Regions from separate parts of the Microbacterium sp. Root61 genome, predicted to be linked through region 2. Evidence: predicted binding sites of a transcription regulator. Region 2 holds the regulator's gene; the other holds the start of a gene.
What was found. Region 2 encodes HspR, which represses chaperone genes until heat shock. Its sites were predicted from a motif close to AAGTTGAGTCNNNNNGACTCAACTT; they were not measured.

Region 1: ASD65_RS05685 (ATP-dependent Clp protease ATP-binding subunit) is a predicted target of HspR. The motif match lies at 2,631-2,655, and genes of this name have one in related genera.

What each region holds. Positions count from the first base shown of each region.
Region 1 is NZ_LMGU01000001.1:1,152,400-1,167,845, reverse strand. Features, by position in the region: gene ASD65_RS05700 (MarR family winged helix-turn-helix transcriptional regulator) at 1-59, shown strand, start outside; gene ASD65_RS05695 (DUF3817 domain-containing protein) at 148-615, shown strand; gene nhaA (Na+/H+ antiporter NhaA) at 684-2,543, shown strand; gene ASD65_RS05685 (ATP-dependent Clp protease ATP-binding subunit) at 2,671-5,244, shown strand; gene ASD65_RS05680 (AAA family ATPase) at 5,343-5,885, shown strand; gene ASD65_RS05675 (LLM class flavin-dependent oxidoreductase) at 5,940-6,725, shown strand; gene ASD65_RS05670 (LysR family transcriptional regulator) at 6,730-7,629, opposite strand; gene ASD65_RS05665 (aldo/keto reductase) at 7,758-8,693, shown strand; gene ASD65_RS05660 (DoxX family protein) at 8,735-9,142, shown strand; gene ASD65_RS05655 (epimerase) at 9,139-10,134, shown strand; gene ASD65_RS05650 (DUF6510 family protein) at 10,112-10,366, opposite strand; gene ASD65_RS05645 (FAD-binding oxidoreductase) at 10,363-11,103, opposite strand; gene ASD65_RS05640 (molybdopterin-dependent oxidoreductase) at 11,100-11,690, opposite strand; gene ASD65_RS05635 (LLM class flavin-dependent oxidoreductase) at 11,787-12,656, shown strand; gene ASD65_RS05630 (ATP-dependent DNA ligase) at 12,733-14,256, shown strand; gene ASD65_RS05625 (class I SAM-dependent methyltransferase) at 14,261-15,367, opposite strand; gene ASD65_RS05620 (hypothetical protein) at 15,429-15,446, shown strand, end outside.
Region 2 is NZ_LMGU01000001.1:2,851,212-2,866,657, reverse strand. Features, by position in the region: gene ASD65_RS13565 (ABC transporter substrate-binding protein) at 1-487, opposite strand, end outside; gene ASD65_RS13560 (alpha-L-rhamnosidase) at 557-3,238, opposite strand; gene ASD65_RS13555 (carbohydrate ABC transporter permease) at 3,235-4,056, opposite strand; gene ASD65_RS13550 (carbohydrate ABC transporter permease) at 4,056-5,006, opposite strand; gene ASD65_RS13545 (GntR family transcriptional regulator) at 5,003-5,692, opposite strand; gene ASD65_RS13540 (MmcQ/YjbR family DNA-binding protein) at 5,822-6,232, opposite strand; gene ASD65_RS13535 (siderophore-interacting protein) at 6,304-7,161, opposite strand; gene ASD65_RS13530 (ABC transporter substrate-binding protein) at 7,164-8,156, opposite strand; gene ASD65_RS13525 (FecCD family ABC transporter permease) at 8,257-9,291, shown strand; gene ASD65_RS13520 (FecCD family ABC transporter permease) at 9,288-10,361, shown strand; gene ASD65_RS13515 (ABC transporter ATP-binding protein) at 10,358-11,146, shown strand; gene ASD65_RS13510 (MFS transporter) at 11,156-12,736, opposite strand; gene ASD65_RS13505 (heat shock protein transcriptional repressor HspR) at 12,864-13,340, opposite strand; gene ASD65_RS13500 (DnaJ C-terminal domain-containing protein) at 13,454-14,437, opposite strand; gene ASD65_RS13495 (nucleotide exchange factor GrpE) at 14,455-15,042, opposite strand; gene dnaK (molecular chaperone DnaK) at 15,050-15,446, opposite strand, start outside.

The DNA.
Region 1 (15,446 bases), 1.7 Mb from region 2:
CGAAGGCGCTCGAGGGGCTGCACGAGGAGCCGTTCGAAGGAAACCCTCAGGATCGTTGACCTCCTTCAACTAGACTGAAGGTTGTCGTCGCCGCGTCTCTGAAGCGGCATCCCGAGACATCTATCTGCGCCCTCCTCGAGGAGTCCCGTGTTCCGCACGCCCCTGTCCCTGTTCCGCACCCTGGCGATCGCCGAGGCGATCACCTGGACGCTGCTGATCGCCGCGCTCATCACGCGTGCCGTCACCGACATCTCCGTCGTCGTGACGATCGCCGGCGGCATCCACGGCTTCATCTTCCTGTCGTACGGCGCGACCGCGATCCTCGTCGCGATGAACCAGCGCTGGGGCGTATGGCCGGCGGTCGTCGCGATCGCCAGCGCGATCATCCCCTACGCGACCATTCCCACCGAGCTCTGGCTGCACCGCTCGCACCGACTCGAGGGTGCCTGGCGCCTCGAGCAGACCGATGACCCCCGTGACGCCGTCTGGTACGACAAGTGGATGCGCTGGTTCCTGCACCGTCCCTGGGCGCTGGGCCTGCTCATCGCGGTCGCGATCGTCGCGCTGTTCGTGGTGCTGCTCATCCTCGGTCCTCCGGGTGGCAGCCGCTCTTAGCGGGTGCGGCGGTGTGACGATCTCGTGACATCCGCCCACAGCGCGGATTCCCGCGCCAGTATGGAGGCGTGAGTCGGCCCTCCCTCCTTTCCGAGCGTGCCGAGCCGGCGCGCGCCCCCGCGTCGAAGCGCAAGAAGAAGCATCCGTCCGGGGACCGCCTCTCGGCCGCGCTGATGCTGATCGCCGTCGCGATCGCGATGGTGTGGGCGAATCTGCCGGACGGCGGCGGCTACGAGGCGTTCTGGGGGATGCCGGTCGGCCTGTCGATCGGCGACTTCTCGGTGTCGTTCACGCTGCATCAGCTCGTGAACGACGCGCTGATGACGCTGTTCTTCTTCCTCGTCGGGCTCGAGGTCAAGCGCGAACTGACGATCGGGGAGCTGACGGACCGTTCGCGCGCGATCGTGCCGATCGTCGCCGCGGTGGCGGGCCTCATCGTGCCCGCCGCGATCTTCGTCCTGTTCGCCCTCTCCACGCCCGAGGTCGACGCGTGGGGCGTGGTGATCTCCACCGACACCGCATTCCTCCTCGGCGCGCTGGCGCTCATCGGGCCGAAGTTCCCGGCGCGACTGCGCACCTTCCTGCTCACCCTCGCCGTCGTCGACGATGTCGGCGCACTCCTGGTGATCGGCGTCTTCTACAGCAGCGGCTTGAGCCTGGTGCCGTTCCTCGCCGCGGTGGTGCTGATGGTCGCCATCGGGTTCGTCCGATTCCTCCCGGCTGGCCGCGGCCTGAGCTACGCGCTGCTCGGCGCTGCGCTGTGGGTGGCGGTGCTCCTGGCCGGCATCCACCCCACGCTCGCCGGTGTCGCGGTGGCGCTGCTCATCCCGGTGTTCTCGCCCCGTCGCACCGATGTGGAGCGCACCGCCGTGCTCTCCCAGGCCTTCCGAGAGTCCCCGAATCCCGCCTACGCCGCCGCGGTGACCCGGAGCCTGCGCGACTCGCTGTCGATCAACGAGCGGGTCGACGCCGCGTGGCGTCCGTACGTCGCCTACGGCGTGCTGCCGATCTTCGCGCTCGCGAATGCCGGCGTACATCTCAGCGCCGAGACGCTGCGGGATGCCGTGACCTCGCCCATCGCGTGGGGCATCGTCGTCGCGCTCGTGGTCGGCAAGTTCGTCGGCATCACCGGCGCGACACTGCTCCTGCGGGTGCTCGGCAAGGGGCAGCTCGCGCCGGGGCTCGGGCTGCACCGCATCGCCGGGGGAGCCGCGCTGTCGGGTATCGGCTTCACCATCGCCCTGTTCATCGTGCCGATCGCGATCACCGACCCCGCGACGCAGAACATCGCGCGGGTAGCGGTGCTCGCGGCATCCGTCATCGCATTCCTGGCGGGATGGGCGATCCTCTCGATCGGCGATCGGATCCGGCCGCCGGAGCCGGTCGGGGCCACTCTGGCGCGACCGATCGACCCCGAACGGGACCACTTCAAGGGCCGTCCCGCCGCGAAGTACACGATCGTCGAGTACGGCGACTTCGAGTGCCCGTTCTGCAGCCGCGCCACCGGGTCGGTCGACGCGGTGATCGAGCACTTCGGCGACGAGGTGCTGTGGGTCTGGCGGCACCTGCCACTGGATCAGCCGCATCCGCACGCGCAGGCCGCTGCGCAGGCCGCCGAGGCCGCGGCGCTGCAGGGGCACTTCTTCGAGATGGCGCAGATGCTGTTCACGCACCAGGACCACCTCGAGCCGGCCGATCTCTGCGGGTACGCCGACGCGCTCGGGCTGGATGCCGACCGGTTCGCCGAGGACTTCTCCGCGCCCGCCGTGCTGCGACGCATCCAGGACGACCGCTGGGACGCCGAGGTGATGGACCTGCAATCGACGCCCACCTTCTTCGTGAACGGGCGTCGCCATGTCGGGCCGTACGACTCGGCGAGCCTCATCCGGGCACTTCAGGCACAGGTGGGGGAGGCGCGCCACCGCTGAATCCGGGGTGCGCGACACTGCTGCGCGAAACCGGGAATAGTCTCCACGTCTGGTCGTTGAAGTTGATACGACAATGCTCAAGTTCTAAAGTTGAGCTATCAGGACTCAAGTTTCATGGAGGCCATACATGCCTGAAGACTTCACCCCGCAGGACGGGGCAGAGAACAACGGAAGCCCGTTCGACGACTTCATCGCGCGCTACCTCGCCGGCGAGCGCGCCCGCGAAGAGCGCTCCATCGACCTCAGTCGCTTCCTGAGCGCGCGCACGCAGAACATCCTGCAGGAGGCCGGGCAGTTCGCACTGCGCCGCGGCCAGCGCGAGCTCGACGCGTTGCACGTGCTGCGCGTCATCGTCGAGGAAGAGCCCGCCCGCGACGCCGTGCGTCGCATCGGCGTGGACCCGGGAACCATCGCCCGTGCCGCCGAGGAGCGCCTTCCCGCGCCGACACCGGGCACCGCCGTCGACGCCGCGATGATCGCGCCGTCGGTGCAGCGCGCCCTGTTCCACGCGTACCAGGTCGCCCGAGCGTCTGGTTCGACCTACGTCGACCCCGAGCACCTCTTCTTCGCGCTCGTCATCGGACAGGACGCCCCGGCGGGTCAGGTGCTGGCGCGCGCCGGCGTGACCGCCGAAGCCCTCACCCAGGGCATGCGCGAGACCGTCGCGGCCGGTGGCGTCACCACGCAGCCGGCGGAGACGGATGCCGCGGCATCCGAGACCCCGATGCTCGACAAGTTCGGCACCGACCTCACCGAACTCGCCCGCAACGGCGAGCTCGACCCCGTCATCGGCCGTGCCGACGAGATCGAGCAGACGATCGAGATCCTCAGCCGTCGCACCAAGAACAACCCGGTGCTGATCGGCGAGGCGGGCGTGGGCAAGACCGCGATCGTCGAAGGCCTGGCCCAGGCGATCGTCGACGGCGCCGTGCCCGAGCAGCTGCGCGACAAGCGCGTCATCGGACTGGACCTCCCGGCCATGCTCGCCGGCACCCGCTATCGCGGCGACTTCGAAGAGCGGCTGACCGCGACGATGGACGAGATCTCCGCCCACAAGGGCGAGGTCATCGTGTTCATCGACGAGGTGCACACGGTCGTGGGCGCCGGTGGCGGTGGCGAGGGGGCGATGGATGCCGGAAACATCCTCAAGCCCCGTCTCGCGCGCGGCGACCTGCACCTGGTCGGCGCGACCACGCTCAAGGAGTACCGCGTCATCGAGAAGGACCCGGCGCTGGAGCGTCGCTTCCAGCCCGTCCGGGTGGGGGAGCCGTCGCTCGAGGACGCCGTGCTGATCCTGCGCGGACTCCAGCCTGCGTACGAGGCGCACCACGCGATCACCTACACCGACGAGGCACTGCGGGCTGCGGTGGAGCTCTCCGACCGGTACCTGCCGGACCGGGTGCTGCCCGACAAGGCGATCGACCTCATCGACCAGGCCGGCGCGCGACTGCGGCTCCGGCTCGGCGTGCAGGTCGACGTGAGCGCGCTGATGGCGCGTCTGGCCGAACTGGAGGCAGACAAGAACGCCGCCGTCTCCGCCGAGCACTACGAGGAGGCGTCCCGCATCCGCGATGCGATCGCCGAGGTGCAGGCACGCATCGAGGAGGCGACCACGCGCGGCGCGGTGACCGACACCGGCGCTGTCGTCGATGAGGCGCAGATCGCCGCGGTGATCAGCCGGGCCACCGGCATCCCCGTCAACCGTCTCACCGAGACCGAGCGCGAGCGTCTGGCCACCCTCGAGGACGAACTGCACGGTCGGGTGATCGGACAGGAGGACGCGGTCACCGCTGTCGCCAAGGCCGTGCGTCGCAACCGCACGGGCATGGGCGACGCGCACCGCCCCGTCGGCTCGTTCCTCTTCCTCGGTCCGACCGGTGTCGGCAAGACCGAGCTGGCCAAGGCCCTCGCGGGGTCGCTGTTCGACGACGACACCGCGGTGATCCGTTTCGACATGAGCGAGTTCGGCGAGCGGCACACCGTCTCGCGGCTCGTCGGTGCCCCTCCGGGATACGTCGGCTACGACGAGGCCGGTCAGCTCACCGAGCGCGTCCGCCGCAACCCGTACTCGATCGTGCTGTTCGACGAGATCGAGAAGGCGCACCCCGACGTGTTCAACCTGCTGCTGCAGGTGCTGGATGACGGACGCCTGACCGATGGGCAGGGCCGCACTGTCGACTTCCGCAACACGGTGATCGTGATGACCTCGAACCTCGGTTCGGAATTCCTCGCGTCGCGCTCCGGCGCCATCGGCTTCATCGCCGACGGCGGCGGCGCGACCGGATTCGGCAGCGAGAAGGACCTCCGCGACCGCGTCATGGGCAAGCTCCGTGAGGCGATGCGTCCCGAGTTCCTGAACCGCATCGACGAGATCGTGCTGTTCCGCAAACTCGACAAGGAGCAGCTGCGCCTGATCGTGCGTCTGCTGCTCGGCGCCACCGAGAAGCGGCTCGCCAAGCGCGAGGTGACCATCACTGTGACGGATGCCGCCGTTGCCTGGCTCGCCGAGCACGGATACGAGCCCGAGTACGGTGCCCGCCCGCTGCGTCGCCTGATCCAGCGAGAAGTCGACGACCGCATCGCCGAACTGTTCGTCGACGGACGTCTCGTCGACGGTGGCGCGGTGACGGTGGATGCCGCGAACGACGAGCTCATCGTCGCGACGGCCGCTGCCGAGGTCATGGCACAGCTGGCCGCGTAACGACTGTTCCCGAACGCCCGGATTCCACGGAATCCGGGCGTTCGGCGTTGCCGCGGGCCTTCGCCCGGGGTGCGCACGGGCGTTGTAGGGTCCAGAAGGTGACGGCATCCATCCTCATCCTCACCGGCCCTCCGGGCGCCGGGAAGTCCACGGTCTCCGGTCGACTGGCCGCAGCACGGGATCGGGCCGTGCACCTGCACACCGACGACTTCTACGGGTTCATCGCGGCGGGCTACATCCCGCCGTACCTGGCCGAGGCGGATACCCAGAACCACACGGTGATGGAGGTCGCCTTGGGCGCGGCCTTCGCCTACGCCGACGGCGGCTTCGACGTCGTGGTCGACGGCATCGTCGGACCGTGGATGCTGGACCACTGTCGTCGCCGGGCCGCGGCACATCCCGATATCGCGGTGCACTACGTGGTGCTCCGGCCATCCCGGGAGACGACGCTCGGTCGAGCGCAGGCGCGATCGGCACCGGATGCGCTTGTCGAACGCGAGCCCATCCTCGGGATGTGGGACGCCTTCGCGCAGCTGGACGACCTGGAGACGCACGTGCTTGACACCTCGGAGCTGAGTGTGGACGACACGGTCGAGGCCGTCGAGGCGATCCTCGGGTCGGGGCGGCTCGCGCTCGTGTGAATCCCGACGCCGCGGCGTTTCCAACGGCCGCCGTGGATGGTGCATGCTCGGAGCATGACTGTGCGCAGAGGCAATGTGTCGATCGGAATCGCGGGGGCGCTCGGCGCCGACGCCGCCCGGATCATCGCTCCCGCGGTGGAGCAGGCGGGCTTCCACGCGCTGTGGGTCAATGACACGCCCGGCGCGGATTCGCTCGAGGTGCTCGCTGCCGCCGCCGCTATCACGACTTCGCTCGTGCTCGCCACAGGGGTGATTCCGCTGGATCGCCGACCGGCGGACGATGTCGCCGCCGCGGTCGCGCAGCGCGGGCTGCCGAGCGAACGGCTCGTGCTGGGCGTCGGCGCCGGGGGAGCCCGGGTCGGGGCGCTCGCCCTCGTCGAGGAGGGCGTCCGCACGCTGCAGGACCGCACGGGTGCCCGGGTGTTCGTCGGAGCTCTCGGCCCGCGGATGCGGCGGCTTGCGGTCGACCACGCGGACGGCGTGCTGCTGAGCTGGCTTTCGCCGGCGGCCGCGGCCGAGCAGGCGCGCGAGTCCGGCGATGCCGAGGTCGCGCTGTACGCGCGGACGGCGCTGGACCCTGCCGCGGTGGCGCGACGCGATGAGGAGGCCCATCGCTACGCCGGCTACCCGGCCTACGCTGCGAATTTCGCCCGGCTGGCGCTGGATCCGCTCGACACGCTCCTTCCACTTCCCGGCGATGCCGGGATCGGTCCCGGCGTCGCCGCCTACGCGGCCGTCGTCGACGATCTGGTCCTGCGCGCGATCACCCCTGCCGACACGGTCGAGGAGTATCTGCGCTTCATCGAGCAGGCCCGCGTGGCGCTCGCTGTGACGGGCTGACGGATCAGCCTGCTGCGACGGGCTGCTCCACCCGCGCAGCGTCCTCATCCGCCAGGATGTCGAGCAGTCGCGGCGCGAGCGTCGTCGCGTTCGTCAGGACCGCGGAGACGATCCAGGGCGGCGCAGCCGGCAACGGAAGCGCCACGAGTCCCGAGGCTTCGGGCTTCTGGGCGACGTGCTGGGGCACGAGAGCGATCCCGAGTCCGCGCTGCACGAGGTCGATGAGGGTGTGCACGTCGTCGACGCTGAATCCGACCTGTCGATGGATTCCGTGGGAGGCGAGCGCCGCATCGTTGAGGCTGCGCACGCCCCACGACGGCCGGAAATCGATGAAGTCGCGATCGCGCAGATCCGACCATTCCGCAACGGTGCGGGCGGCCAGCGGGTCATCCGGGAGCACGAGGAGGCGGAGTTGTCGTCGACCGAGCTCGACGGACGACACTGCGCTCGGGGTGTCGGCGGTGGCGACGAAGGCGATGTCGAGCTCCCCCTCGCGCACCCGGGCGATGAGGTCGTTGGACCCGGCCTGGATGAATTGGATGTCGACCTCGGGGTAGCGGCGGTGGAATCTCTCCAGCAGCATTCCCACATCCACCGCGCCGAGACACTGTTCCGAGCCCACGCGCAGTTCTCCGGAGAGGGCGTGGCTGGCGCGGATGACGGCATCCCGTCCGGCAGCGGCTTCGGTGAGGATCGTGCGTGCGTGCGCGAGCAGTGCGAGTCCCGCCGCGGTCGGGACGACGCGTCGCGTGGTGCGGTCGAACAGCACCGAGTTGAGTTCACCTTCCAGTCGGCGTATTGCCGCGGACAGCCCCGACTGGGACACCCGGCAGAGCTCGGCCGCCCGCGTGAAGTGCTGCTCGTCGGCGAGTGTGACGAAGTACTCCAGTTGGCGAAGATCCACTGATCGCATCCTGTTCTCAATGTCATCAATTTGAGTTGTTGGACTTCTAGCTTTGCCCGATCTAGCGTGGAAATCAATCCCGACGGCGCCGAAACGCAGGGCCGTCTCCGCTCAAGTCTGGAGCCCCGATGAAGACGATCACCCTCCCCGGCATCGACCGGCCGGCACCGAACGTCGTGCTCGGTGTGATGCGCATCGGCGAGCTCGATGACGATGCCGTCCGCACGCTCGTCGGTACGGCACGGGATGCCGGCATCGACTTCTTCGACCACGCCGATGTCTACGGTGCCGACCTGCACGGCTGTGAGACCAGGTTCGCCGAGGCGCTCCAGCTCACGCCGGCGGAGCGGGCCGAGATCACTCTGCAGACCAAAGCCGGGATCGTGCGCGACGGCCCCTACTTCGACTACTCGTACGAGCACCTGATGGCCTCGGTCGAAGGATCCCTGCGTGCGTTGCGCACCGACTACATCGACATCCTGCTGCTGCACCGACCGGACGCGCTGGTCGAGCCGGAGGAGGTCGCGCGCGCGTTCGCCGATCTGGAGGCTGCCGGAAAGGTCCGAGCGTTCGGCGTGTCCAATCACACACCGCGCCAGATCGATCTGCTCAAGAGCGTGGTGACTCAGCCCCTCGTGGTCAACCAGCTGCAGCTGTCGATCACCCATGCCCCCATCGTCGCGCAGGGGGTGGCGAGCAACATGCAGGGCACCGAGCAGTCGACCACGATCGACGGTGGCGGCATCCTGGACTACTGCCGTCTCCATGGCATCACGATCCAGGCGTGGTCGCCGTTCCAGGCCGGGTTCTTCACCGGCGTCTTCCTGGGATCGCCGGAGTACCCCGAACTCAACGCCGTCATCGACCGCCTCGCGGCGCAGTACGACGTGCCGGCGATCGCGATCGCGACGGCCTGGATCACGCGTCATCCCGCGAACATGCAGGTCGTTCTCGGTACGACCAACCCCGAACGGGTCGCCGGCGCCGCGCAGGGTTCGGACATCCCGCTCACCCGCGCGGAGTGGTACGAACTGTTCCGTGCCGCGGGGTACCGGGTCCCGTAGAGGCGACGCGGTGGCTTTCGGCTGCGTGACAGACTGAGGCCATGAGCCGTCGCCCGAGCCGAACGCCCGCCGTCCGACTCGCCGCGCGCATCGCCCTGGCCGCGCTGCTGGTCGTGGCCGGCCTGTCCCACCTCACATGGGGCCGCCGCGGCTACCGGATCGTCGTGCCTGACTGGGCGACAGGGCTCCTCCACACCGACAAGGACACGATAGTGGTGGCATCGGGGGTCGTCGAGGTCATGCTCGGCACCGCCCTTGTCGCGCTCCCGAAAGACCGCGGGATGATCGGAGCGGCGATCGCCGCGTTCTTCGTCGCCGTGTTCCCGGGCAACCTGCACCAGTGGCAGACGGGTCGCTCCGCCCCGATGCTCGACACCGACCGCAAGCGGTTCGTGCGGTTGCTGCTGCAACCACTCCTGGTCGTGTGGGCGCTGTGGAGCGTGCAATGACGCAGACGGCCGTGATCGCCGGCGGCTCGGGATTCGTCGGCGGCGCGCTCATCAGAGCGCTGCAGGCGGATGGCTGGACTGTTCGGCAGATCGGGCGTTCCGGGCCCGACGCCCGATGGGATGATCCGGAGTCGCTCGCGCGGACGATGGACGGCGCCGACCTGCTGATCAACCTGGCGGGCAAGTCGGTCAACTGCCGGTACACCGAGGCCAACCGCGATGAGGTCTACCGCTCCCGCATCGACACGACGCGGGCGCTGCGCGAAGCCGTCATCGCCGCGGCATCCCCGCCGTCCCTCTGGCTGAACGCCAGCACCGCGACGATCTACCGCTACGCGCTGGACCGGCCGCAGACCGAATCGTCGGGGGAGCTCGGCTCGGGCTTCTCGGTGGATGTCGCCCGGAATTGGGAGGCGGAGTTCTTCGCCGACGATCTGCCCGCGACGCGTCGCGTCGCGCTGCGGATGGCGATCGTCCTCGGCGACGGCCCCGCGAACGACCTGCTGTTCCGCCTGGCACGGCTCGGCCTGGGCGGTCCACAGATCGACGGCTGGTGGTTCCCGCATCGGCGGTACCGGGGAACCGGACCCCACCCGAGCGGCGACGGCAGGGCGCCCTGGCATCGGTCGCACGGGCGGCAGCGCTTCAGCTGGATCCACATCGACGACGTCGTCGGCTCCGTGCGGTTCATCCACGATCATCCGGAGCTCGACGGCGTCGTCAACCTGGCCGCCCCGCATCCGAGCGACAACCGCGGCCTCATGGCGGCGCTGCGCCGGACGGTGGGCATGCCGGTCGGGCTTCCGGCCTGGCGGTTCATGCTCGAGCCCGCGATGTGGGCGCTGCGCACCGAGCCCGAGCTTCTCGTGAAGAGCCGCTGGGTCATTCCCGAGACGCTGACACGCGCGGGCTACCGCTTCGTGCAGCCCGACCTCGAACCGGCGCTGCGGCACATCTGGGCGTCGCGTCTCATGAGATCTCGAGAGCAGTGACGCCAGGCATCCCGAACCAGGCGCGTCCGTCGTCGGCACGGACGATCACCGCGAGCACGCCGGCGCACGTCATGCAACGGGCGACCGTGCCCATCGCGGTCGCGTAGACCATCGCGGTGGCGACCGGCGCGGTCGCTCCGCAGTGGGCGCAGCGCGCCGTGCGGTCCGTCGGGTCGAAGCCGAGCACGTCGGCCAGGGGCCCGGCGAGCATGTTGCCGTCGATGTGGGTCATCGGGTGCCTCCGAATCTCTCGGTGCGGATGCGCTCCGCCGCATGACCGGCCGCCTGCAGCCAGTCGGCGACGGTCTCCACGAACGCCGTAGGCCCGCACACATAGATGAGGGGCTCGGATGCCGCGTCCCAGGCGCGCGCCGTCAGCACCTCCCGCGTGAGCCGTCCCGCGGGGGCGGGCCAGTCGCGCGGGGCCCGGCGCGTGTAGATGTAGTCGAGCCGCAGCGCCCCGATCGCGAGGGCGGTGAGCTCGGGCCGGAAGAAGACGTCATCCGGGGTGCGCACCGAGTAGAGCAGGCGAAACCCGGTGTCGTCCCCCGCCCGCGCGTGCGCATCGGCCATCGCGAACAGGGGGACCACACCGGAGCCGCCCGCGATGAGCTGCACGGGGCGTGGCGGGAGCTGGTCGGTCGGGGTCCAGACGAAGAATCGGCCGAGGGGGCCGTGCAGCTCGAGCCGATCACCGACTTGGAGATCACGGACCAGGAACGGCGAGACCTCGCCGTCGGGAAGTTCATCCACGGCCAGGACGACACGATGATCGTCGCCCGAGGAGGCGAGCGAGTACGAGCGGGTCGCCTGATACCCGTCCGGCGCGGTGAGGCGCACGTCGACATGCGCGCCAGCGTCGTTGCCCGGCCAGGTCGGCACGTCGAACTCGATGCGTCGGGCCGTGCCGGTCTCAGGACGGGTGGAGGTGACGGTGGCGGTGTGCCACGACGCGGGGCGCCGCGTCACCAATAGCGCTCCTCCTGCCACGGGTCGCCGTGCAGGTGGTAGCCGTTCTGCTCCCAGAATCCGGGGTCGTCGGTGGGCATCGTGACCAGCCCGCGCACCCATTTGGCGCTCTTCCAGAAATACAGATGCGGCACCAGGAGCCGCGCCGGCCCACCGTGCTCCGGATCGAGCGGCTCGCCGTCCGCCTCGAATGCGACCCAGGCTTTGCCGTCGAGCAGATCGTCGAGGGGCACGTTCGTCGTGTAGCCGCCGTAGGAGTGCGCCATGACGTAGTCGTGGTCGGTCTCGACCTCGGCGAACACCCGATCGAGCGGCACTCCGCGCCACGGCATTTCCAGCTTGGACCAGTGCGTCACGCAATGGATGTCGGTCGTGATGTCTTCGATGCCGAGCGCCCGGAAGTCGTCCCAGCCCCACCGATGCCGCCCGTTCTCGGTGGTGACGACGAACTCCCACTCGGCGGGCTCGATCTGCGGCGTCGGCCCGGCGGACAGGACCGGCCAGTCCGACACGATCGTCTGGCCCGGTGGCAGCCGCGGATCGCGATCGCGGGATCTACCGGTGAAGCCTCGGGTGATGAAGGACATGCGACCCCTTCCGTCGGGGATCACACTAGCCACGGGCGGTCCGGCGCAACAGCCTGCTTCTCGGTGCGTGTCGGTTTCTCCTGGCAGAGTGGGACTATGCGACGCATCGGTGCGATCTTCACTCCCTCCTTCCCGCCGGAACACCTGCGCGCGGCCGCGCTGGCCGCCGAAGCCGCGGGCGTGCCGGAGCTGTGGCTGTGGGAGGACTGCTTCCGCGAGTCGGCGTTCGCCGCGGCATCCGCTGTCCTCGCCTGGACCGAGCGGCTCACGGTCGGCATCGGGGTCTCGCCGATGCCGCTGCGCAACGTCGCCCTCACCGCGATGGAGATCGCGACGATCGAGCGGCTGTTCCCCGGGCGCCTCATCCCCGGTGTCGGGCACGGCGTGCTGCCGTGGATGGGCCAGGTCGGCGCCCGTGTCGCCTCACCGCTGACGCTGATGCGGGAGTACGTGCCGGCGCTGCGTGCCCTGCTGGCCGGTGAAGAGGTCACGACTGCCGGTCGATACGTCACGCTCGACCACGTGCGGCTGGACTGGCCGCCGGTGCAGGCCCCCGCGATCATCGCGGCGGGTGAGGGGCCCAAGACGCTGCGCCTCACGGGCGAGGTGGCCGACGGCACGGTGCTGCCGGCGGGGTGGTCGCCGCGACGCATCCGCGAGGCCCGCGAGCTGGTCGGGCAGGGGGCGGATGCCGCGGACCGCGGTGGCGATCGACCGCTGGTCGTGTTCCTCATCTGTGCCTTCGGCGACGGTGCGCAGGAGCGCGCGGACGCCGAGGTCACGCGGTGGAAGGTCGAGCCCGAGCCCGGCCTCGTGGTGGCCGGGACGCCGGAGGAGGTCTCCCGTGCAGTGCTGCCGTTCTTCGAGGCGGGCGTGACATCGGTGATCCTGCAGCCGACCGACGATGAACCCGGACTCGAGGAGTTCATGGCCGGTGTCGGCGAGGTCGCGCGACTGCTCGGCTGACACGCGGGGTTGCGGGTCGAGGCCTGCACGCCCTGCAGAGCTCGCGTCTGTCCGACCCCGGTGCGAGAATCCGAGGATGCTGCTCACCGAGCTCGTCGCCGCGTCCGAGGTGGTGGCCGCCACGGCCTCGCGTAAGGCCAAGGTCGCCGCGCTCGCCGACGTGCTCTCCCTGCTCGAGCCCGAGGAGATCCCGGTCGCGGTCGGCTTCCTCATCGCGAAGCCACGGCAGGGGCGGGTCGGAGTCGGATGGCGCGGACTCACGACGCTGGAGGTCGCGCACGCTGCGGAGCCCACCCTGACCATCGGTGAGGTCGACGCCTTCCTCGCCCGGCTGGTCGCGGCATCCGGATCAGGATCGGTCGCGGTTCGCAGTGAGGAGCTGCGCGCTATCGCTTCGCGCGCAACGGCCGACGAGTGGCGGTTCCTGACCCGCGTCATCCTGGGCGAGCTGCGCACCGGCGCCCTGGAGGGCGTGATGATCGACGCGATCGTCGCGGCATCCGGGAGGGATGCGGCGACCGTCCGGCGTGCGGCGATGCTGTCCGGCGACCTCGGCGAGACCGCGCGCCTCGCCCTCACCGGCACCGCGGAAGAGCTCGCGGCGGTCGGTCTCGTCGTCGGCCGGCCCGTGATGCCGATGCTCGCCTCCACCGCCCCGACCGCCGCCGCGGCGATGGAGATCACCGGTCTCGCGTCGGTCGAGTACAAGCTCGACGGGGCGCGCATCCAGGTGCACCGCGACGGCGACGAGGTCCGCGTCTTCACACGCAACCTCGCCGACATCACCCACCGGGTGCCCGAGATCGTCGAGGCGGCGCGCGCGCTGCCCGCGCAGTCGCTGATCCTCGACGGCGAGACGCTGTCGCTCGACGAGGACGGCGGCCCACGTGCGTTCCAGGACACGATGGCGCGGTTCGGTTCGGAGTCCTCACGTGATCTGGTCCTGCGCCCGTGGTTCTTCGACATCCTGCACGTCGACGGACGGGACCTGCTCGATGAGCCGCTGTCCGTGCGGCTCGCCGAGCTCGACCGTGTGGTCGGCCCACTGCGCATGCCCGGCATCGTGACGGACGATCCGGATGCCGCGGAGTCGCTGTCGCGCGAGGCGCTGGCGGCCCGCCACGAGGGCGTCGTCGTCAAGGCCCTCGATGCGCCCTACGCCGCCGGACGGCGCGGCGCGAGCTGGGTCAAGGTGAAGCCGGTCCACACGTTCGACCTGGTGGTGCTCGCGGCGGAATGGGGGTCGGGACGCCGGGTCGGCTGGCTGTCCAACCTGCACCTCGGCGCGCTCGACCCCGTCGGCGAGTTCGGCGAACCCGGCGAGTTCGTGATGGTCGGCAAGACCTTCAAGGGGCTGACAGATGACCTGCTGCGGTGGCAGACCGAGCAGTTCCCGCTGATCGAGACCGCAAGCACGGCCCACACGGTCCACGTCGCACCGGTGACGGTCGTGGAGATCGCGATCGACGGCGTGCAACGCTCGTCGCGCTACCCGGGCGGTGTCGCGCTGCGGTTCGCCCGGGTCAAGACCTATCGACCCGACAAGTCCGCAGCCGAGGCCGACACGATCCAGACCCTGCGGGCGCTGCTGCGGGAGTGAGTCCCTATCGCCTCGTCGAGGCGGTGACGGTGAACTTGGCGTTGCGCACGATCTGCCGCGTCGGACCCACGATGCGCTCCAGTGCGGCGCGGTACTGCAGCGGTGAGTTCCACACCGTCCACAGCTCGCCGCCCGAACGCAGCACGCGTGCGGCATCCGTGAAGAGCGGGAGCGCGGCACCCTCGTGGATAGCGGCACCCACGTGGAACGGAGGGTTGAGCGCGATGAAGTCCGCGCTCGCATCCGCTCGCAGTGATAGCGCATCGTCGCGCACGATCGTGACCCGGTCCGCGACGCCGTTCGCGGCGACGGTCGCGGCCGTCGAGGCCACTGCCGCGGCGGACTGGTCCGTCGCGTAGACGCGCACGTCGGGGTTCCGCAGCGCCATCATCGCCGCGACCACGCCGGTGCCGCACGCGAGGTCGATGGCCTCGGCGGGCAGCTGCTCCGGCAGGTTCTCCACGAGCAGCCGCGTGCCGATGTCGATCGAAGTGTCGGCGAATGCTCCGCCGAACGCGCAGACGGTGAGCAGACCCGCATGCTGCTGCATCCGCGGTGCCGGATCGACACCGTCGTGCGGTCCGCGGGCGATCAGCACGCGCGACTTCTGCCGGGCGTGGGTGACATCGACGGTGGTGAAGAACTCGCGCAGCACGTCGTTCATCGACGTCGTCATGTGCTTGAGTCGCCCGCCGGCGAACACGACGACATCGGAATGCGCGTGCGCGGCGATCAGCGACGCGTAGTCACGCAGCGCAGCCAGAGAACGGGGGAGTCGCAGCAGCACGACCCGTGCACCGGCCACCAGCGAGGCATCCAGGGGCATGCTCGTGAAGGTGCCGGTCAGCTCGGTGGTCACGGCATTCGCGGCGAGCGCGCGCTCGGCGCTCAGCATGTCCTGGTGGACGCGGATGCCGCGTGCACCGTCGTATGCGGCCGCCAGGGTCAGTGCGCCGTAGTGATCGCCGAGGACGACGATCTCGCCGGGAGCCGTCGCATCGCACGCGTCGACGGATTCGTCGAGGATGAGGCGGTCGGCGGCGTCCGACGCCAGCAGCTCGGGGGACTCGTGGTCGGGCCAGCGGCTGAGGTCATCGAAAGGGAGAGGCACAGCAACGACGGTACCCCGCGTGGGGGTCCGCTGCGGACGACGGAGTGCCAGGATTGTGTGCATGACGCGTGCGCAGGGG
Region 2 (15,446 bases):
GGCCGAGCTCGTCCAGGGTTCCGACGTTGTAGATGGTTCCGACTGCGTCGAGCTTCGACGGAAGCCCGTAGGTCTTGCCATCGATCTGCAGCGTCTCCGCGGTTCCCTCGTCGACCGTGTCGACCCACTCGCGATCCGAGAGGTCGGCGAGATAGCCGGCGCCCTGAAGCACGTTGATGGCGCCCGGGTTTCCGCCGCCCGCCCACACGGTGAAGACGTCGGGTGCGGTGCCGCTGGAGAGCTGGGTGCGGATGGTCGTCTGGAACTGAGAGGTATCGGCGACGGTCAAGTTGACTTCGACGCCGGTCTTCTTCTCATACGCCTCGATCACGGCCTCCATCGGGGCCTGGTTGTTCGAGGTGGTGGCGATGGTCAGGGTATCGGTCGGCTCTGTGGATCCCGACGTCGACGGCGACGACGAGCAGGCCGCGAGGCTGACGGCCACGCCGGCGACACCGGCGACGGCGGCGATGCTGCGAAAATTCATGGTGGATAGACTCCAATGCAGGGAGGGGGCGGGAGCCCCCGGTACGGGTAATACGGCGGACGAGAAGTGCTACCGGGTCGGGAACCGGAATTCGTAGGTTCCTGGTTCCAACCGCAGTCGGCTGCTCTTCTCTCCGTCCATCAGGGTGACGCCTTGTGAATGCGTCGCGTTCTCGCCTCCTTCCGTGATCTCGTTCCCCGCGACGGGGAGATCGACGGTGGCGGGCGCGCCCGGAGGCACGGTGACCGTCCACTGGATGTGGTCGGCTTCCCGGATCCACGCGCTCTCGATACGGCCGCGTGGGGTCTCGAGCGCGCCGGCGGCGTGCTGCAGCAGGTGGTCGAAACGCGGAGCGAGTGCGATCTCGCGGTACCCGGCGGAGTCATCGGGTTGGGTGATCCCGAGGATCCCCGACAGGAACCACTGGCCGACCGAGCCGAGCGAGTAGTGGTTGAAGCTGTTCATGCGGGCCGACTGGAAGCCGTTCTCCGGCGTCCACCCGTCCCATCGCTCCCAGATGGTTGTGGCGCCGTTGCGGACGGAGAAGAGCCACGACGGGTACTGGTCGTTGTGCAGCAGTCGGAAGGCGAGGTCCTCGCGGCCGATCTCGGCGAGCACGGGGCAGAGCAGTCCGACAGTGACGAATCCGGTCGTCAGCGAGACATCGCGACGGAGCACCGCCTCGACGAGCCTCTCGGCGATCCGGTCCCGTTCCGAGGCATCCGCGTAGAGCCGGAAGGCCAGCGTCAGCAGATACCCGCCCTGGGTGTCGCCCGCCACCGTGCCGTCGCCATCGATGAACGACGAGCGGTAGACCTGGATGATGCGTCGATGCAGCTCCGCCAACTCCTCCGCCTCGGAGGTGCGACCGAGGATCGCCAGCGTCCGGACGGTGAGATCGGTGCTGTGCGCGAAGTAGGCCGTCGCCAGGACGTCCTTGCGTGTCTCCTCGCCGATCTGCAGCCAGTCGCCGTAGTCGTTGCCCACCTGCGTCCGCCAGATCAGCGACGGGTTGTGTCGCTCGATATGCCGCACCCAGGCGACCATCGAATCGGCGGCCTCCTCGAGAACGGCGGTGTCGCCGCCGGCGCGATAGATGTGCCAGGGAATCGTCACGCCACCATCGCCCCAGGCGGGTGCGCCCTCCCTCAGATGGATGAGATGCGGAGCGATGTCGGGGAATGCGCCGTCATCGTTCTGGGCGCTCCGCACATCGTGCAGCCAACGACGCAGCAGCGGTCCGACATCCGCGATCGCCAGCGCGGTCGGCGCGAACACCTGTGCGTCGGCCAGCCAGCCGAGCCGCTCGTCGCGTTGCGGGCAGTCGGTCGGGATCGACACGAAGTTGCCGCGGAGCCCCCACGAAACGTTCTGGAAGAGCCGGTCCAGCGCGCGGTCGGACGAGGTGAACTCCCCCACGAACTCGACGTCGTTGTGCAGCGCCACTGCCTCGATATCGGTCGGGAGCAGGACGCCGGGAATCCCCTGGACCTCGGCGAAGCGGAACCCGTGCAGCGTGAAGCGCGGTTCGAAGACCTGGGTGTCCTCACCGTTGGTCCAGAACACGTCCGTCGGCTCGGCGGTGCGGAGGTTCGCCGTGTGGAGCTCGCCGTCCTCCAACACTTCCGCGTGGTCGAGCTGCACGCGGGTGCCCGCGGCGAGTCCGCGCAGCGTCAGGCGGACGCGGCCCACGAGGTTCTGACCGAAGTCGACGATGTGCCGGCCGTCGCCGCGAGGAGTGACCGAGACCGCGGGGAGACGGACGGTCGCCCGCACGCCGGGATCGGATTCGGGCACGAGCAGAGCGGTGTCGCGATCGACCACGACCGCGTCGGACCAGTCCGCGAGGTCCTGTTCCGGCTGGTGCCAGCCCGGCAGTTCGCGGCGGGAGTCCTCGTACTGGCCCATGAGCAGATCGGCGTAGAGGATGTCGCTCGGCGACTCGCTCCACGCGTCATCCGTTCCGATGACCGATCGGCCGCCGCGTGCGTCATCCAGCACGAGCTGGGCGAGCAGCGCGGGCTCCTTGCCGTAGTGCTGCGCCTGGTGTCGACGATCCGTTCCGATGAACCCCACGTACCAGCCGTCGCCGAGAAGCGCCGCGATGCTGTTGCGGCCGGGGTGCAGCAGCCCGCTGACGTCCCACGACTGGTAGGTGATCCGGTCGCGGTACTCGGTCCAGCCGGGCGCGAGCTCGTCGGTGCCGACCTTGTGACCGTTGACGTACAACCGATAGATCCCCTTCGCCGACACGTGCACCTTCGCGGTGTCCGGAACGGCATCCAGATCGAAGTGGCGGACGAACCGCCGCACCGGCTGAAGCTTGTTGACGGTGTAGCTGATGTCGGTGTCCTGCGGAGGCAGCGCGACGTGGCGATAGACCGGGTTGCGCCCGATCCACGCGGCGCTCCACTCGTCGGCATGCACGATACCGGTCGCGAAATGGCCGAGCGCGGCGGAGATCTCTCCGCGCTCGTCCTCGACCTCGAGCTCCCATTCGTAATCCGCCGAGCTCGCGAGCGGCGCACCTCCGTACCGGACACCTGTGGTCGAGGTCGTCTCGATCCGGCCGGAATCCCACACTCGGGCGATGACAGCACCGGGCATCCTGACGGTCACGGTGATGCGGTACGCGGCCTGCCGCGCACCCTTCCTCGACGAGCGCAGGCGCCACGAGAAGGACGGATGCTGCACGATGCCCTGCGGCCGATCCTGCCCGTCGGCACGCAGCGAGTATGCCTCGACGGTCATCCCTTCAGACCTCCGGCGAAGCCCTTGATGATCTGCTTCTGCATGAGGAAGTACGCGAGCAGAACCGGGATGACGGTGATCACGAGGCCTGCGAACACGACCGGCCAGTTCGAGACGAACTGCCCGACGAACGCGTAGAGCGCGACTGTCACAGTCTGCTGCGGCGTGCCGCTGAGGTAGAGCAGCGGAACGAGGAAGTCGTTCCAGACCGTGATCGCGTTGAGGATGATCACCGTGCCGGTGATCGGGCGGAGCAGCGGGAACACGACGCTGGTGAACGTGCGGAATGTGCCGGCGCCGTCCAGCGCCGCCGCCTCCTCATAGTCGCGGTCGAGCGTGCGGAGGAAGCCGGTGTAGAGGAAGATCGAGAAGGGCACCTGACTGCCGGTGTAGAAGAGGATCAGCGACGCGAGCGATCCCAGCAGGCCGAGGTCGCGCATCGTCTGGTACAGCGGGATGAGCGCGACCTGGAACGGGATCATCATGCCGACCAGCACGATCCAGAACATCGTCGTCGAGAGCTTCGAGGTCACGCGGGCCAGCGGGTAGGCGGCCATCGAGGAGATCGCGACGATGAGGACGACGCTCGTCACCGTGACGATCGCGCTGTTCAGCAGCGCCGACCCGAGGCCCGCCTGGGTCCAGGCCTGGATGAAGTTGTCGAAGGTGGGCTGGGATGCCGGGACGAGCGGCGACGACGCATCGTTGGCGGGACGCAGCGACATGTTCACCAGGACGTACAGCGGGAAGACGAAGACGAGCGCGATGCACATCATCAGGACTTCGCGCGCGAACGTCCCCTTGGAATACCGGAACATCAGTTGTTCCCCCTCTTGGACATCCGCTGCTGCGCCACCGAGAAGATGACCACGACGACGGCCAGGACAAGCGCGAGCGCGATGCCGTAGCCGAACTCGCTGAACTGGAACGCCGACTTGTACAGCAGCGTGGAGAGCGTTTCGGTGGAGCCGCCGGGGCCGCCGCCGGTCAGGACGAACACCTCGGTGAACATCTTGAGTCCACCGATGATGGTGAGCATGAGGTTGATCGCGGTGGCGGGTGCGAGCAGCGGCCACGTGACCGACCAGAACCGGCGCCACGCTCCCGCGCCGTCCACGGCCGCCGCCTCGTTGAGTTCGGGCGGGATGGACTGCAATCCAGCGAGGTAGATGACCATCGAGAACCCGGCGTGCTGCCAGACGATCATCATGACGACCGAGGTCGCTGCCCAGAACGGGTCGCCGAGCCAGCTGGGCGCGATGTCGCCCAGCCCGATCGCCGCGAGCACCGTGTTTACCGCGCCGTCGGGCGTGAGCAGGAACTTCCACAGGTACGACACCACGACCGGCGTGATCACGACGGGCGCGAAGAACAGCACACGCAAGAAGTTCTGCGACTTCAAGCCGCTGTTCACCCCGAGGGCGAGGAGGAGCCCGAAGAGGTTCTGCAGCACCGTCACTGCCAGCGCGAAGACGAGGGTCATCCGGAGTGCATCGAGTGAACTGTCCGTGGTGAAGATCCGGACGAAGTTCTGGATGCCGATGAAGTCGTACGTCTGGGAGAGCCCGTCCCAGTTGGTGAAGGCGAGCACGCCACCACGGATCGCCGGAACGACGACGGCGAACCCGTAGAACAGCAGCGCCGGGATCGCGAGGACGAGGAGGACCTTCGACTGGGCGACGCCGACGAAACGGCGACGCCTGCGCGGCGCCTCCGGCTCGACGGGCACCGTCTCGACAGGTCGCGTCAGTTCTGCAACACCGGTCACGACGCGACCTCGCCGGACTCGTCCTGGATGAGCGCATGCACGGCGCGACCCATCCGCGCGCGGGCGCCGTCCAGGTGGTCGCTCATCTCGGCACGAAGCTTGTCGGCATCGCCCTCCTCGATCAGATCGAGGAGCTGCCCGTGATCGTGAGCGGACGGATGCAGGTCGACATCCTCTTCGACAGTGAGCTGCATGAGGCTGGCGAAAACGGGCTCGTACGCGTCCCACACATCGAGGAGGCGACGATTCCCCCCGGCGCGATAGAGCAGCGCGTGGAAGCGCATGTCCGCCGCGGCGAAGCCTGCCGCATCGGCGCGGTCTGCACAGGCGATCATCTCGGCGACGATGTCGCGTCCTTCGCGCATCTGCAGGTCCGAGACCTGGGAGATCGCGCGGGTCACAGCGACGAGCTCGATCGACTCGCGGAGCTCGTACAGATCGTTGATGTCGTCCTGGCTGAGACCGATCACGAAGAAGCCGCGGCGGCGCGATTCGACGAGACCCTGCGATTCCAGCTGGCGGAGTGCGTCACGGACGGGACCACGGCTGACGTCGTACTCGGCGGCGAGCGCGTCTTCGACCAGGTGCGTGCCCGGCTGGAGTTGGCGGCGGACGATCAGGTCGCGCAGGACCGCAGCGAGCTGGTCGCCCAGCGCCGGGGCGCGGGCGGGTAGCATCGGCACCATTTTGCACTCCTTTGTGTTCCGTTAACGAAATACAGTTAACCGATACCCATGAGGAACGTCAAATCGTCGGCAACGCGCGCCGAAGCGATCCGGCGCGACACGGCAGGGAAAACAGCCGACCCCGGGGCGTCAGGAGTCGCCGTGCTGCGCGAGCCACTCCTTCGCGAGGCGGCGCGGCGCCTTCACCAGCCAGGCGTCCGTGATGACCTCGCGCAGGTGCTCGACCTCGATCGATTCGAGGATGACGAGCACGGCGGGGTATCCGTCGAAGTGCGGGATCGTGAAGAACAGATCCGGGAAGGTGCCGAGCAGTGCCTCCTTGCCTTCTGCGCCATCGGTCCGCACGCCGACCACCGGGCCCTCGGGCCACGAGCGGCCGAGGGCATCGAGCTGACGCAGGTCGGTGGCGCCGGGTCCGCGCTCCCACACGAACAGGCCGTCCTTCACCCGCCAGCTCGCGCCGCCGCGATGACCCTCGATCTTCTCGAACGTCTCCGGAAGAGCGAGGGCGATCGCGCGCACATCCTCGATCGTCGCCATGCCGACATCATCCACCGGTCCCGGACATGAAGCGACCCCCCACCGTGTCGGTGAGGGGTCGCGCGCCGCGGTCAGTGATCGAGGCGGAGAAGGTGCTTGAGGGCGTGCACGACCCCGTGGTGGTGGTCTTCCTCATCTCCCACTGCGCCGCGTTTCCAATAGCCGACGAAGTCGAACTCGTGCTTGCCGAGCCCCGCTCCCTTCGCCCATGCCCGCAGGGGTTTGATCGATCCGCTCTCTCCCGCGAACCACACGTACGAGCGCCCGTCGCGGGGAATGGAGATCCGCCCCGCGGCGTCTGCGAGCAGCGATGTCGTTCCCGGCGCCGCCGAGCCACGGTGCAGCCAGGTGACCGCGAAACCGGGCGGCGGGTCCAGCGGCTGCTGCTCGGCGACGTCCTGCACCTCGATGACCGCGACCCCCTCGATGTGCCGAGGCAGCTCGGCCAGCCGACGCGCGATCGCAGGCAGGGCGGTCTCGTCCCCGAGGTATGCCTGCCAGGTGAACGCATCGGGGATGAACACGCCGCGTGGTGGCCCTGCCACCCAGATCTTCGAGCCGAGCGGAGCGTTTTCCGCCCAGTCCGACGCCAGTCCGCCCTTGTGGACGACGAAGTCGAGGTCGACCTCTCCCCGCTCGGAGTCGTACCGGCGCACGGTGTAGTCCCGCGTCGTCGGGTTCGGGCGCGGCCAGGCGAGGACGTCGCCGTCCTGCGTCGGCACCCGGAGATCTCCCGTCTCGTCGGGGAAGATCAACTTGACGTGTTCGTCCGCGATATGACTCTCGAACCCGACATGGTTCGCCCCGCCGAGCGTCAGCCGGAGCATCCGGGGCGTGACGTGTTCACGATGCACCAGATCGAGCTCGCGGATGCGGATCGGCCAATTGCGCAGCTCCGCCCGCGGCGGAGTCGTGGATTCCTCACCCATCGTCAGCGTCCCGTGAAGGCCTTCGCCGCAGCGGCGAGATCGTCGACCTGCAGGTTCGCCGCGGTGAACGTGTAGACCGTGGCGCCGCGGATCGGATACAGGTGCCCGGCGACGACGGCCGGGAGCTCCTGGAAGGCGGGCTCGTCGAGGATGGCCTGCACGTCAGCGGGGGTGCTGCCGTCGAGCTCGGCGTCGAAGAAGATGATGTCCTGATCTGCCAGGGTCGGGATGTTCTCGCGGGTGAGTTCCTCCACGTACCGCTCCGGGTTGTCGGTGTACGCGGGGTTGTAGCCGAAGCCCGCCGCCGTCAGCCGGTCATAGGCGAGCGACTTGCTCGTGTCGACCCAGATCTGGCCCTCGAGGCCGCCCAGGATCGTCGACTGCGTCGCGCCGAGCTCATCGCCGTACTCGGCGTTCAGCGCATCGAGTCGTTCGGTCAGCGCTTCGTGCTGCGTGGTGAAGTCGGCGCTCTTGCCGACCAATTGAGCCACCGTCTCGTAGTTGCGCCACACGTCCGTGGGCTCGGCGATGGAGAGGATCGCCACGGGGAAGAGCTCCGCGAGCTCTTCGTAGTCGATGCTCAATCCCCCGTTGTCCATGCCGATGATCAGGTCGGGGTCCAGCTCGATGATCTTCTCGATGTCGACGCCTTCGTAGGTGCCGACCACGGGAACGTCGGACACCGGGGCGAACTGCTCGGGCGTGAGCTCGTTCTCGGACAGCTCGCCCTCCAGAGCACCGACCGGCACGACACCGAGCTCGGCGAGCGAGGAGCCGGTGCGCCACAGCACCACGACACGCTCGGGATCGGCGGGGATGTCGCCCTCCTGGAAGAAGAAGTCCGCGTCGATGTCGACGGTCGGCGCGCTGCTGGTCTCCTCCGCCACGGGGGCCTGGCCGGCGCATCCGGCGAGTGCGAAGGCCACGGCGGCTGCCGCGACGGCGGCGATCCAGGGGCGGCGTCCACCGCGGGAGAGCAAGCGATTGTCAGGCATGAAGGTCACTCCGATGTCGTGTACTGGTTGTTTCATTGCGTCCGCGCGAGGCTGTCGCTCGATTGGCACAGCCGAGCACAGTTAGCATAGCCTTACCTAAATGAGGCCCGTCAAGTCGACCGCGTCACACCCCGCCGCCGGCGCCGCGCGGCCCCTTCTCGCGCTCGCGATCGTGTCCCTCGCGTTGATCGTCGCGACCGCGGCCAGCCTCCTCGTCGGGTCGAACCGCATCCCGCCGGCCGAAGTGTGGGGCGCCCTGTTCGCCGACGCGATCTCCCCCGAAGCCACCGTCATCCGCACTCAACGCCTGCCCCGCACGATCCTCGGACTCGCCGTCGGACTCGCTCTCGGCGCCGCAGGCGCGCTCATGCAGGGCCACACCCGCAACCCGTTGGCCGAACCGGGCCTGTTCGGGGTGAACGCCGGAGCCGCGTTCGGGGTCGTCATGCTGACCTTCGCGTTCGGCGTCGATTCCGCACTCGCGACGGTGCTCGCGGCGCTCGTCGGCGCGTTCGCTGCCACCGCCATCGTGGTCGCCATCGCGTGGTCGGGTCGTGCGCGAGGCACTCCCGTCACACTCGCCCTCACCGGGGCCGCCCTGGGTGCGCTGCTGGCGTCGGCGACCACAGCGGTCGTGCTGCTGGACAAGCAGACACTCGACGTGCTGCGCCATTGGGCGGTCGGGTCCCTCGCCGGCCGGCCGCCCGAGGCGATGCCGTTCATCCTGGCGCTCATCGCGGTGGGTCTGGTGCTCGCCGTATCGAACGGTCCGGGCGTCACTGCTCTCGGGCTGGGCGACGACGTCGCCCGCAGTCTCGGCAACCGAGTCGCCGGGATCCGCATCGTCGGAGTGCTCGGCATCACCGTCCTCGCCGCGGCCGCCACCGCCGCGTGCGGGCCGATCGCCTTCCTCGGGCTCGTCGCCCCCTATGCCGTGCGCGGCGCCACCGGCCCGCGCTACACCTGGCTCATCCCGCTCGCAGCCCTCGTCGGAGCAGTGCTCCTGCTGCTGGCCGACGTCGTCGGCCGCGTGGCGGTGCCGTCCGGCGAGCTCCCCGTCGGATTCGTGCTGGCCGTCGTCGGCGCACCCGTGCTCATCGCCATCGTCGCGCGACCCAAGCTGGTGAGACTGTGACGGCGCGCGCCCTGTGGCCGGTGCAGCCCGCGATCGTTCCCGGGCGGCCGGGGTGGGCCGTCGGCCCGGGATCCGGCGTGCTGCGCCCGCGCTATCTCCTCATCGGCGCCTTCGTGTGCATCGCCCTTCTCATCGTGCTCATCGTGGCGGTCACCACCGGCACGATCGGCCTGTCTCTCGATCGCGTGTGGGCGGCCCTGACCGGCGTCGGTGACAAGGTGGAGACCCTGATCACCGGCAAGCGGCTGACTCGCGCACTCCTCGCGGCGCTGGTGGGGTTCGCGTTCGGCGCCGCCGGCGGCATCACCCAGTCATTGACCCGCAACCCCCTCGCGAGCCCCGACATCCTCGGCGTCAGCGCAGGTGCCGGCGTGGCCGCGGTCGCGGTGATCACGAGCCCACTCGTCGGGGTCGCTGCATCCGTCGCGGTTCCGATCGCCGCTCTCATCGGCGGGCTCGCGGTGACGGCGCTCATCGTCGGCCTGTCCTGGCGGCGCGGCCTGGATCCATTGCGTCTGGTGCTGACGGGCATCGGAGTGACGGCGCTGGCTGCGGCGCTCACCGAATGGATGCTGCTGCGCGCAGAGCTCGAGGACGCCGCGGTGGCGACCCGCTGGCTCACCGGGTCGATCGTCGGGGCGACATGGAGCGACGTCGCATTCGTCGGAATCGTGTGCGTCACGGCGCTGGTCGCCATCGCGGCGCTCGCCCGGCCGGTCGCGACGCTGCGCCTCGGACCGGAGGTCGCACGCGCGATCGGCACGCGCACCGGACCGGCCCAGGCGGCGCTCCTCCTCGTGGCCGTCGCGCTCGTGTCGTTCGCGACCGCCGTCGTCGGTCCGATCGGGTTCGTCGCGTTCGTTGCACCGCAGGTCGCCTTGCGCCTGTTCGGCACCGACGGTCCGCCCGTGTTCGCCGCCGGACTGTTCGGCGCGCTGCTGGTCTCCACCGCCGACCTGTCCACCCGCTGGCTTCCCGTCGAGCTGCCCGTCGGTGTGATCACATCCTTGGTCGGCGGGCCCGTTCTCATCGCCTTGCTGTTCCACTACGTCAGGAGGACGAGCGCATGAGCGCTGCTCTGAACGCCACCGGTCTGCGCATCGGCTACGGCCGTCACGTGATCGTCGCCTCGGCCGATCTCCAGATCGAGCGCGGCCGGGTCACCACGATCATCGGGCCGAACGGCAGCGGCAAGTCCACGCTGCTGCGGGCGATCGCCGGACTGTCCAGGCCGATGGCGGGAACGATCGAACTCGACGGCATCCCCTTGACGTCCCTCACCCCGCGCGAACTGGCCGTGCGTCTGTCGATGCTGCCGCAATCGGCGGTCGCACCCGACGGCCTGACGGTTGCCGACCTGGTGGCGCGCGGTCGACAGCCGCACCAGCGCTGGTACCGGCAGTGGACCGCGCACGACGAGTCGATCGTGCTGCAGGCGATGCAGACGATGGACGTCGCCTCCTTCGCCACCCGCCCATTGGACGAGCTCTCGGGCGGACAGCGCCAGCGCGCCTGGATCGCGATGTGCCTCGCGCAGGAGACGCCGCTGATGCTGCTGGACGAGCCCACGACACACCTCGACATCTCGCACTCGGTCGGGATCCTCGAGACGGTGCGCGGGCTGTCCAGCGACCAGGGGCGCACCGTGCTCATGGTGCTGCACGACCTGAGCCTTGCGGCACGCTACAGCGACCGGCTCGTGGTGATGCGGGACGGAGAGATCCAGGCGCAGGGTGTACCCGGCGACATCCTCACCGACGCGCTGATGCGCGACGTGTTCGACATCGATGCCCGCGTGTTCCCCGACCCGGCCGACGGCACGCCGACGATCGCCCCGCGTGCGCGGCTCCGGTAGCCCCGGCGTTCAGCCGAGGGTGGTTTCCGCGGAGTCCGACGGCGCCGGATCCGGCAGTCGCCGCATCCGCAGTGCGTTTCCGATGCCCACGAGCCCGGCGAGGATCGGGATGAAGAGGGCGATCTGAAGTGCCAGCGGCCGCGACTGCTCGTTGATCGCGATGATCTCGTCCTGGACATCTTCGGGCTGTCCGGCAACGACATCCTCCAGCTGGGTGGTCGACATCAGCTGCGCGTCCTCTTCGAGGGCCACCGCGACCGTCTGCTGTTCGGCGGGGCTGAGGACCGTGCTCGCCTCGGCGCGGGCCGTGAAGGTGAACGCGAGCGTGGCGAGCATGATCGCGCCCGCGAAGGCGAGACCGAAGGAGAGCCCGAACGAGCCGGCGGCGGAGTTGACGCCGGCCGCCTCACTGACCCGCTCGTTCGAGATCGGCGAGAGCGTGTAGTTGTTCAGCTGCGACACGAGCAGACCGAGCCCCGCTCCGGCGATGATCAGCGGAATGGTCAGCCACCAGCCCGAGTCGGCGCGGGGCACGATCGGGAGGAGGATGACGAGCCCGACGACCAGCAGGATGAACCCGAGCAGGATGATGTTGGCCGCACGCCCCTTTCCGCGCCGGCCCGCCAGGATCGCGACGAAGAACATGCTGAGGGAGAGCGGAGCGATCGACAGGCCGGCCAGCAGGGCGTTGTACCCGAGCACCATCTGCAGGTACAGCGGGAGCACGATCATCGTGCCGCCGAGCGCGATCTGCTGCAGCAGCTGACCGCTCACGCCCGACTGGAACACCTTGGAACGGAAGAGGTCGGGGTCGATCAGGGTCGCCTTCGCCCGACGCTTGCGGCTGCGCAGCCACCACGCCAGCCCGAGCAGCGCCGCGACCCCCAGGCCGATGAGCAGGCCGACGTATCCGCCGCCTTCCTGCCACACCAGGATGCCGAGGACGATGCCGCCCATGCCGACGACCGACAGCGCGGCACCCACCCAGTCCACGACGCGGGAACCGGTGTACTTCACGTCCTTCACGAGGCCGATCCCCGCGAGGACCACGGCGATGATCACCGCCTCCAGCAGAAAGCCCACGCGCCACGAGAGGAAGGTGGTGATGAAGCCGCCGAGAAGGGGACCGACCGCGGCCGCGATGGCGGCGGATGCCCCGACCAGCGCATAGACGCGCTTCTGTTGCGCACCCTCGAAGTTGCCGTGGATGAGCGACTGCATCGCGGGCAGCAGCAGCGACGCTCCGATTCCGCCGATGATCGCCCAGAACACGATGATCGACGTCAGATTCTGCGCGAGCGTCATCGCGATCGCGCCCACCGCGTACGCGAGGAGTCCCAGGATGTAGGCGAGCTTGCGCCCGATGAGGTCACCGGTCTTGCCGCCGATGAGGATGAACGCGGCGGAGACGAGCGCCTCGAGCGCGATCGCGCCCTGCACTCCGCTGGCGGTCGTGCCGATGTCGTGGACGACCGCCGAGATGGAGACGTTCATCAGTGACGTGTCCACGACGAGGACGAACATCGCCATCGCGAGGAGGATCGCCAGTCTGCCGTTGAAGGGCACGACTTCGGGCGCACCATTGCTCATGGCTCACTGAACCACATGCGTCGTCGCGAGAAAAGACCCCGTGCGTCGCTGTCTGTGCCCGTACGGCCCGACGGCCGGGTGGGTCATCCGTGTCGGCACGCGCGCCGAAGGAGCGGATGCCGCGGAGTCAGTCGTCCGGGTCGGTCTCGGTCGCGGCATCCTCACCCGCGGAGAGCGAGTGGCGCGGACGCCAGAGGACGACGTCGCGGGTGCGCCGCAGGCGCGTGCCGTGGCGGAGGGAGACGACGGCGCCGCTGGATTCGGCTGCGAACACGCGGGCCCCGGGCCGGTTCTCGAGCTCGGCCTGCACGCGCGCCTCGAGGTCGCGCACCCGGAAGCGCAGCTCGCGCACATGCTCTTCGAGCTCGAGGATGCGCGCGATCGCGGGCAGGCTCATCCCGTCGTTCGACAGGCGCCCCACCTCGCGCAGCTGTTGCACGTGCCGCAGCGAGTACCGGCGCGATCCGCCCTGCGTGCGGGCGGGGACGACCAGTCCGAGCCGGTCGTACTGACGGAGCGTCTGCGGGTGCATACCCGCGAGCTCCGCGGCCGCCGCGATCGCGAAGATCGGGGAGTTCTCGTCCAGTTGATCGTGCTCAGCCATTCGTCCCACCCGTCCTTTCGTGTCCGAACGTGCACGAACGCAGGAAGGATGCCGCCGGTGTCCCCGAATCCGGGGTCCGGCCGCGATCTCTTCCTGCGTTCCTGCTCATACTGCTAGCCCCGCGCCTTCGTCATCAGCTCAGCGCGCGGATTCTCCTTGGGCTCGAGCTCCTGGAACCGCTCGAGCGCCGCGCGGGCCTCGTCGTCCAGGTGCGACGGCACAGCCACCTGCACCTCGGCGAGGAGGTCGCCCGTGCCCTTGGTGGTCTGCACCCCGCGGCCTTTGACGCGCAGCACGCGTCCGGACGGCGTCCCCGGAGCGACCCGGAGCTTGACCGGGTCGGCACCCAGCGTGGGCACCTCGATCGTCGCGCCGAGCGCCGCCTCGGTGAAGGTCACCGGGACGGTCACCCGAAGGTTGAGACCGTCACGGGTGAACACCGGATGCGGCCGCACCGTGATCTGCACGACGATGTCGCCGTTCTCGCCGCCGTCGGGCGACGGGCGCCCGCGACCGCGCAGCCGGATCTTCTGGCCATCGGCGACCCCCGCGGGGATCTTCACCTTGAAGGGCTTGCCATCCTCGCCCTGCAGCGTGATGGTCTCGCCCTTCGTGGCGGTGATGAAGTCGATCGTCGTGCGCGCGGTGACATCCGCGCCGCGCGTCGGTCCGCCGTACCCGCGGAATCCTCCGCTGGTCTGGCCGAATCCACCGGAGCCGAAGCTCCCGCCCTGATTGAACATCGAGAAGATGTCGTCGAAGTCCTCGGGGCTCTGCGTGCGAGCGCCACGCCCCTGCCCGAACCTGCTGAACACATCCTCGAAGCCGGCGCCTTGGCCGCCGGAGGTGAAGCGTGCACCCGAGCCCATCGCGCGGATCTGGTCGTACTCGGTTCGCTGCTCCGGATCGGACAGCACCGAGTAGGCCTCGCTGATCTCCTTGAACGTGGCCTCGGCCTGCGCGTCCCCGTGGTTGGAGTCGGGGTGGTACTTACGCGCGAGCTTGCGGTACGTCTTCTTGAGATCGGCCTCGCTGACGCCCTTGGAAACACCGAGGACCTTGTAGAAGTCCTTGTCGAACCAGTCCTGACTCGCCATGCGTGCTCCTTCCGGCGTCAGTCGACGGGAACCGCGACGACGACCTTCGCGGGCCGCAGCTCCACGGAGCCGAGGCGATACCCGGTCTCGACCACCTCGAGGATCGTCGATTCGGTCACACCAGGAGTCGGCGCCTGGAAGATCGCCTCGTGCTGCTGCGGGTCGAACGCTTCGCCGGCCTCGCCGTAGGCGACGACCCCGAGACGCTCGGCGAGCGCGCGCAGCTTCTCGGCGATCACGGAGAACGGCGTGCCGTCCTCGAGGTCACCGTGCTTCGCGGCGCGGTCGAGGTCATCCAGCACCGGGATGAGGCCCTTTGCGGCCTCGCCCTTGGCGCGCTCGATCTCGACCTGTCGCTGCTCCTCCGTGCGACGACGGTAGTTGGCGTATTCGGCCTGCAGGCGCTTGAGGTCGTTGAGCAGGGTCGACTCGAGGTCGGCCAGCACGGCGTCCTCCGCCGCGGCATCCGCGTTCTGCGTGGTCCCCAGAATGTCGTCGATCGTGAGTTCCTCCTGCGACGCGGGGTCGGAGGCAAATGCCTCCGACCCCTCGTCACCGGACGGAACCTCGTCGCCGTGGGGCTCTTCGAAGTTCTTGTCCGTCATGAGTTTCCTACTTCTTCTCGTCTTCGTCCTCGACGACCTCGGCGTCGATGACATCTTCCTCAGGGTTCGGCACTTCGCCGTTGCCCGGGTCGGTGACCGTCGGGTCGCCGGGCTCGCCGGCAGACTGGGATGCGGCGTAGATGGCCTCGCCCAGCTTGCCCTGGCTCTGGTTCAGCGTGTCGAACGCGGCCTTGACCGCGTCGTCGTCATCGCCGGCCAGCGCCGTCTTGAGCGCGTCGACATCGGCCTGGACCGATTCCTTCACGTCCACGGGCAGCTTGTCCTCGTTGTCCTTGATCAGCTTGTCGATCGAGTACGAGAGGGTCTCGGCCTGGTTGCGGACCTCGGCCGACTCACGGCGCTTCTTGTCCTCGGCTGCGTGCTCCTCGGCCTCGCGCACCATG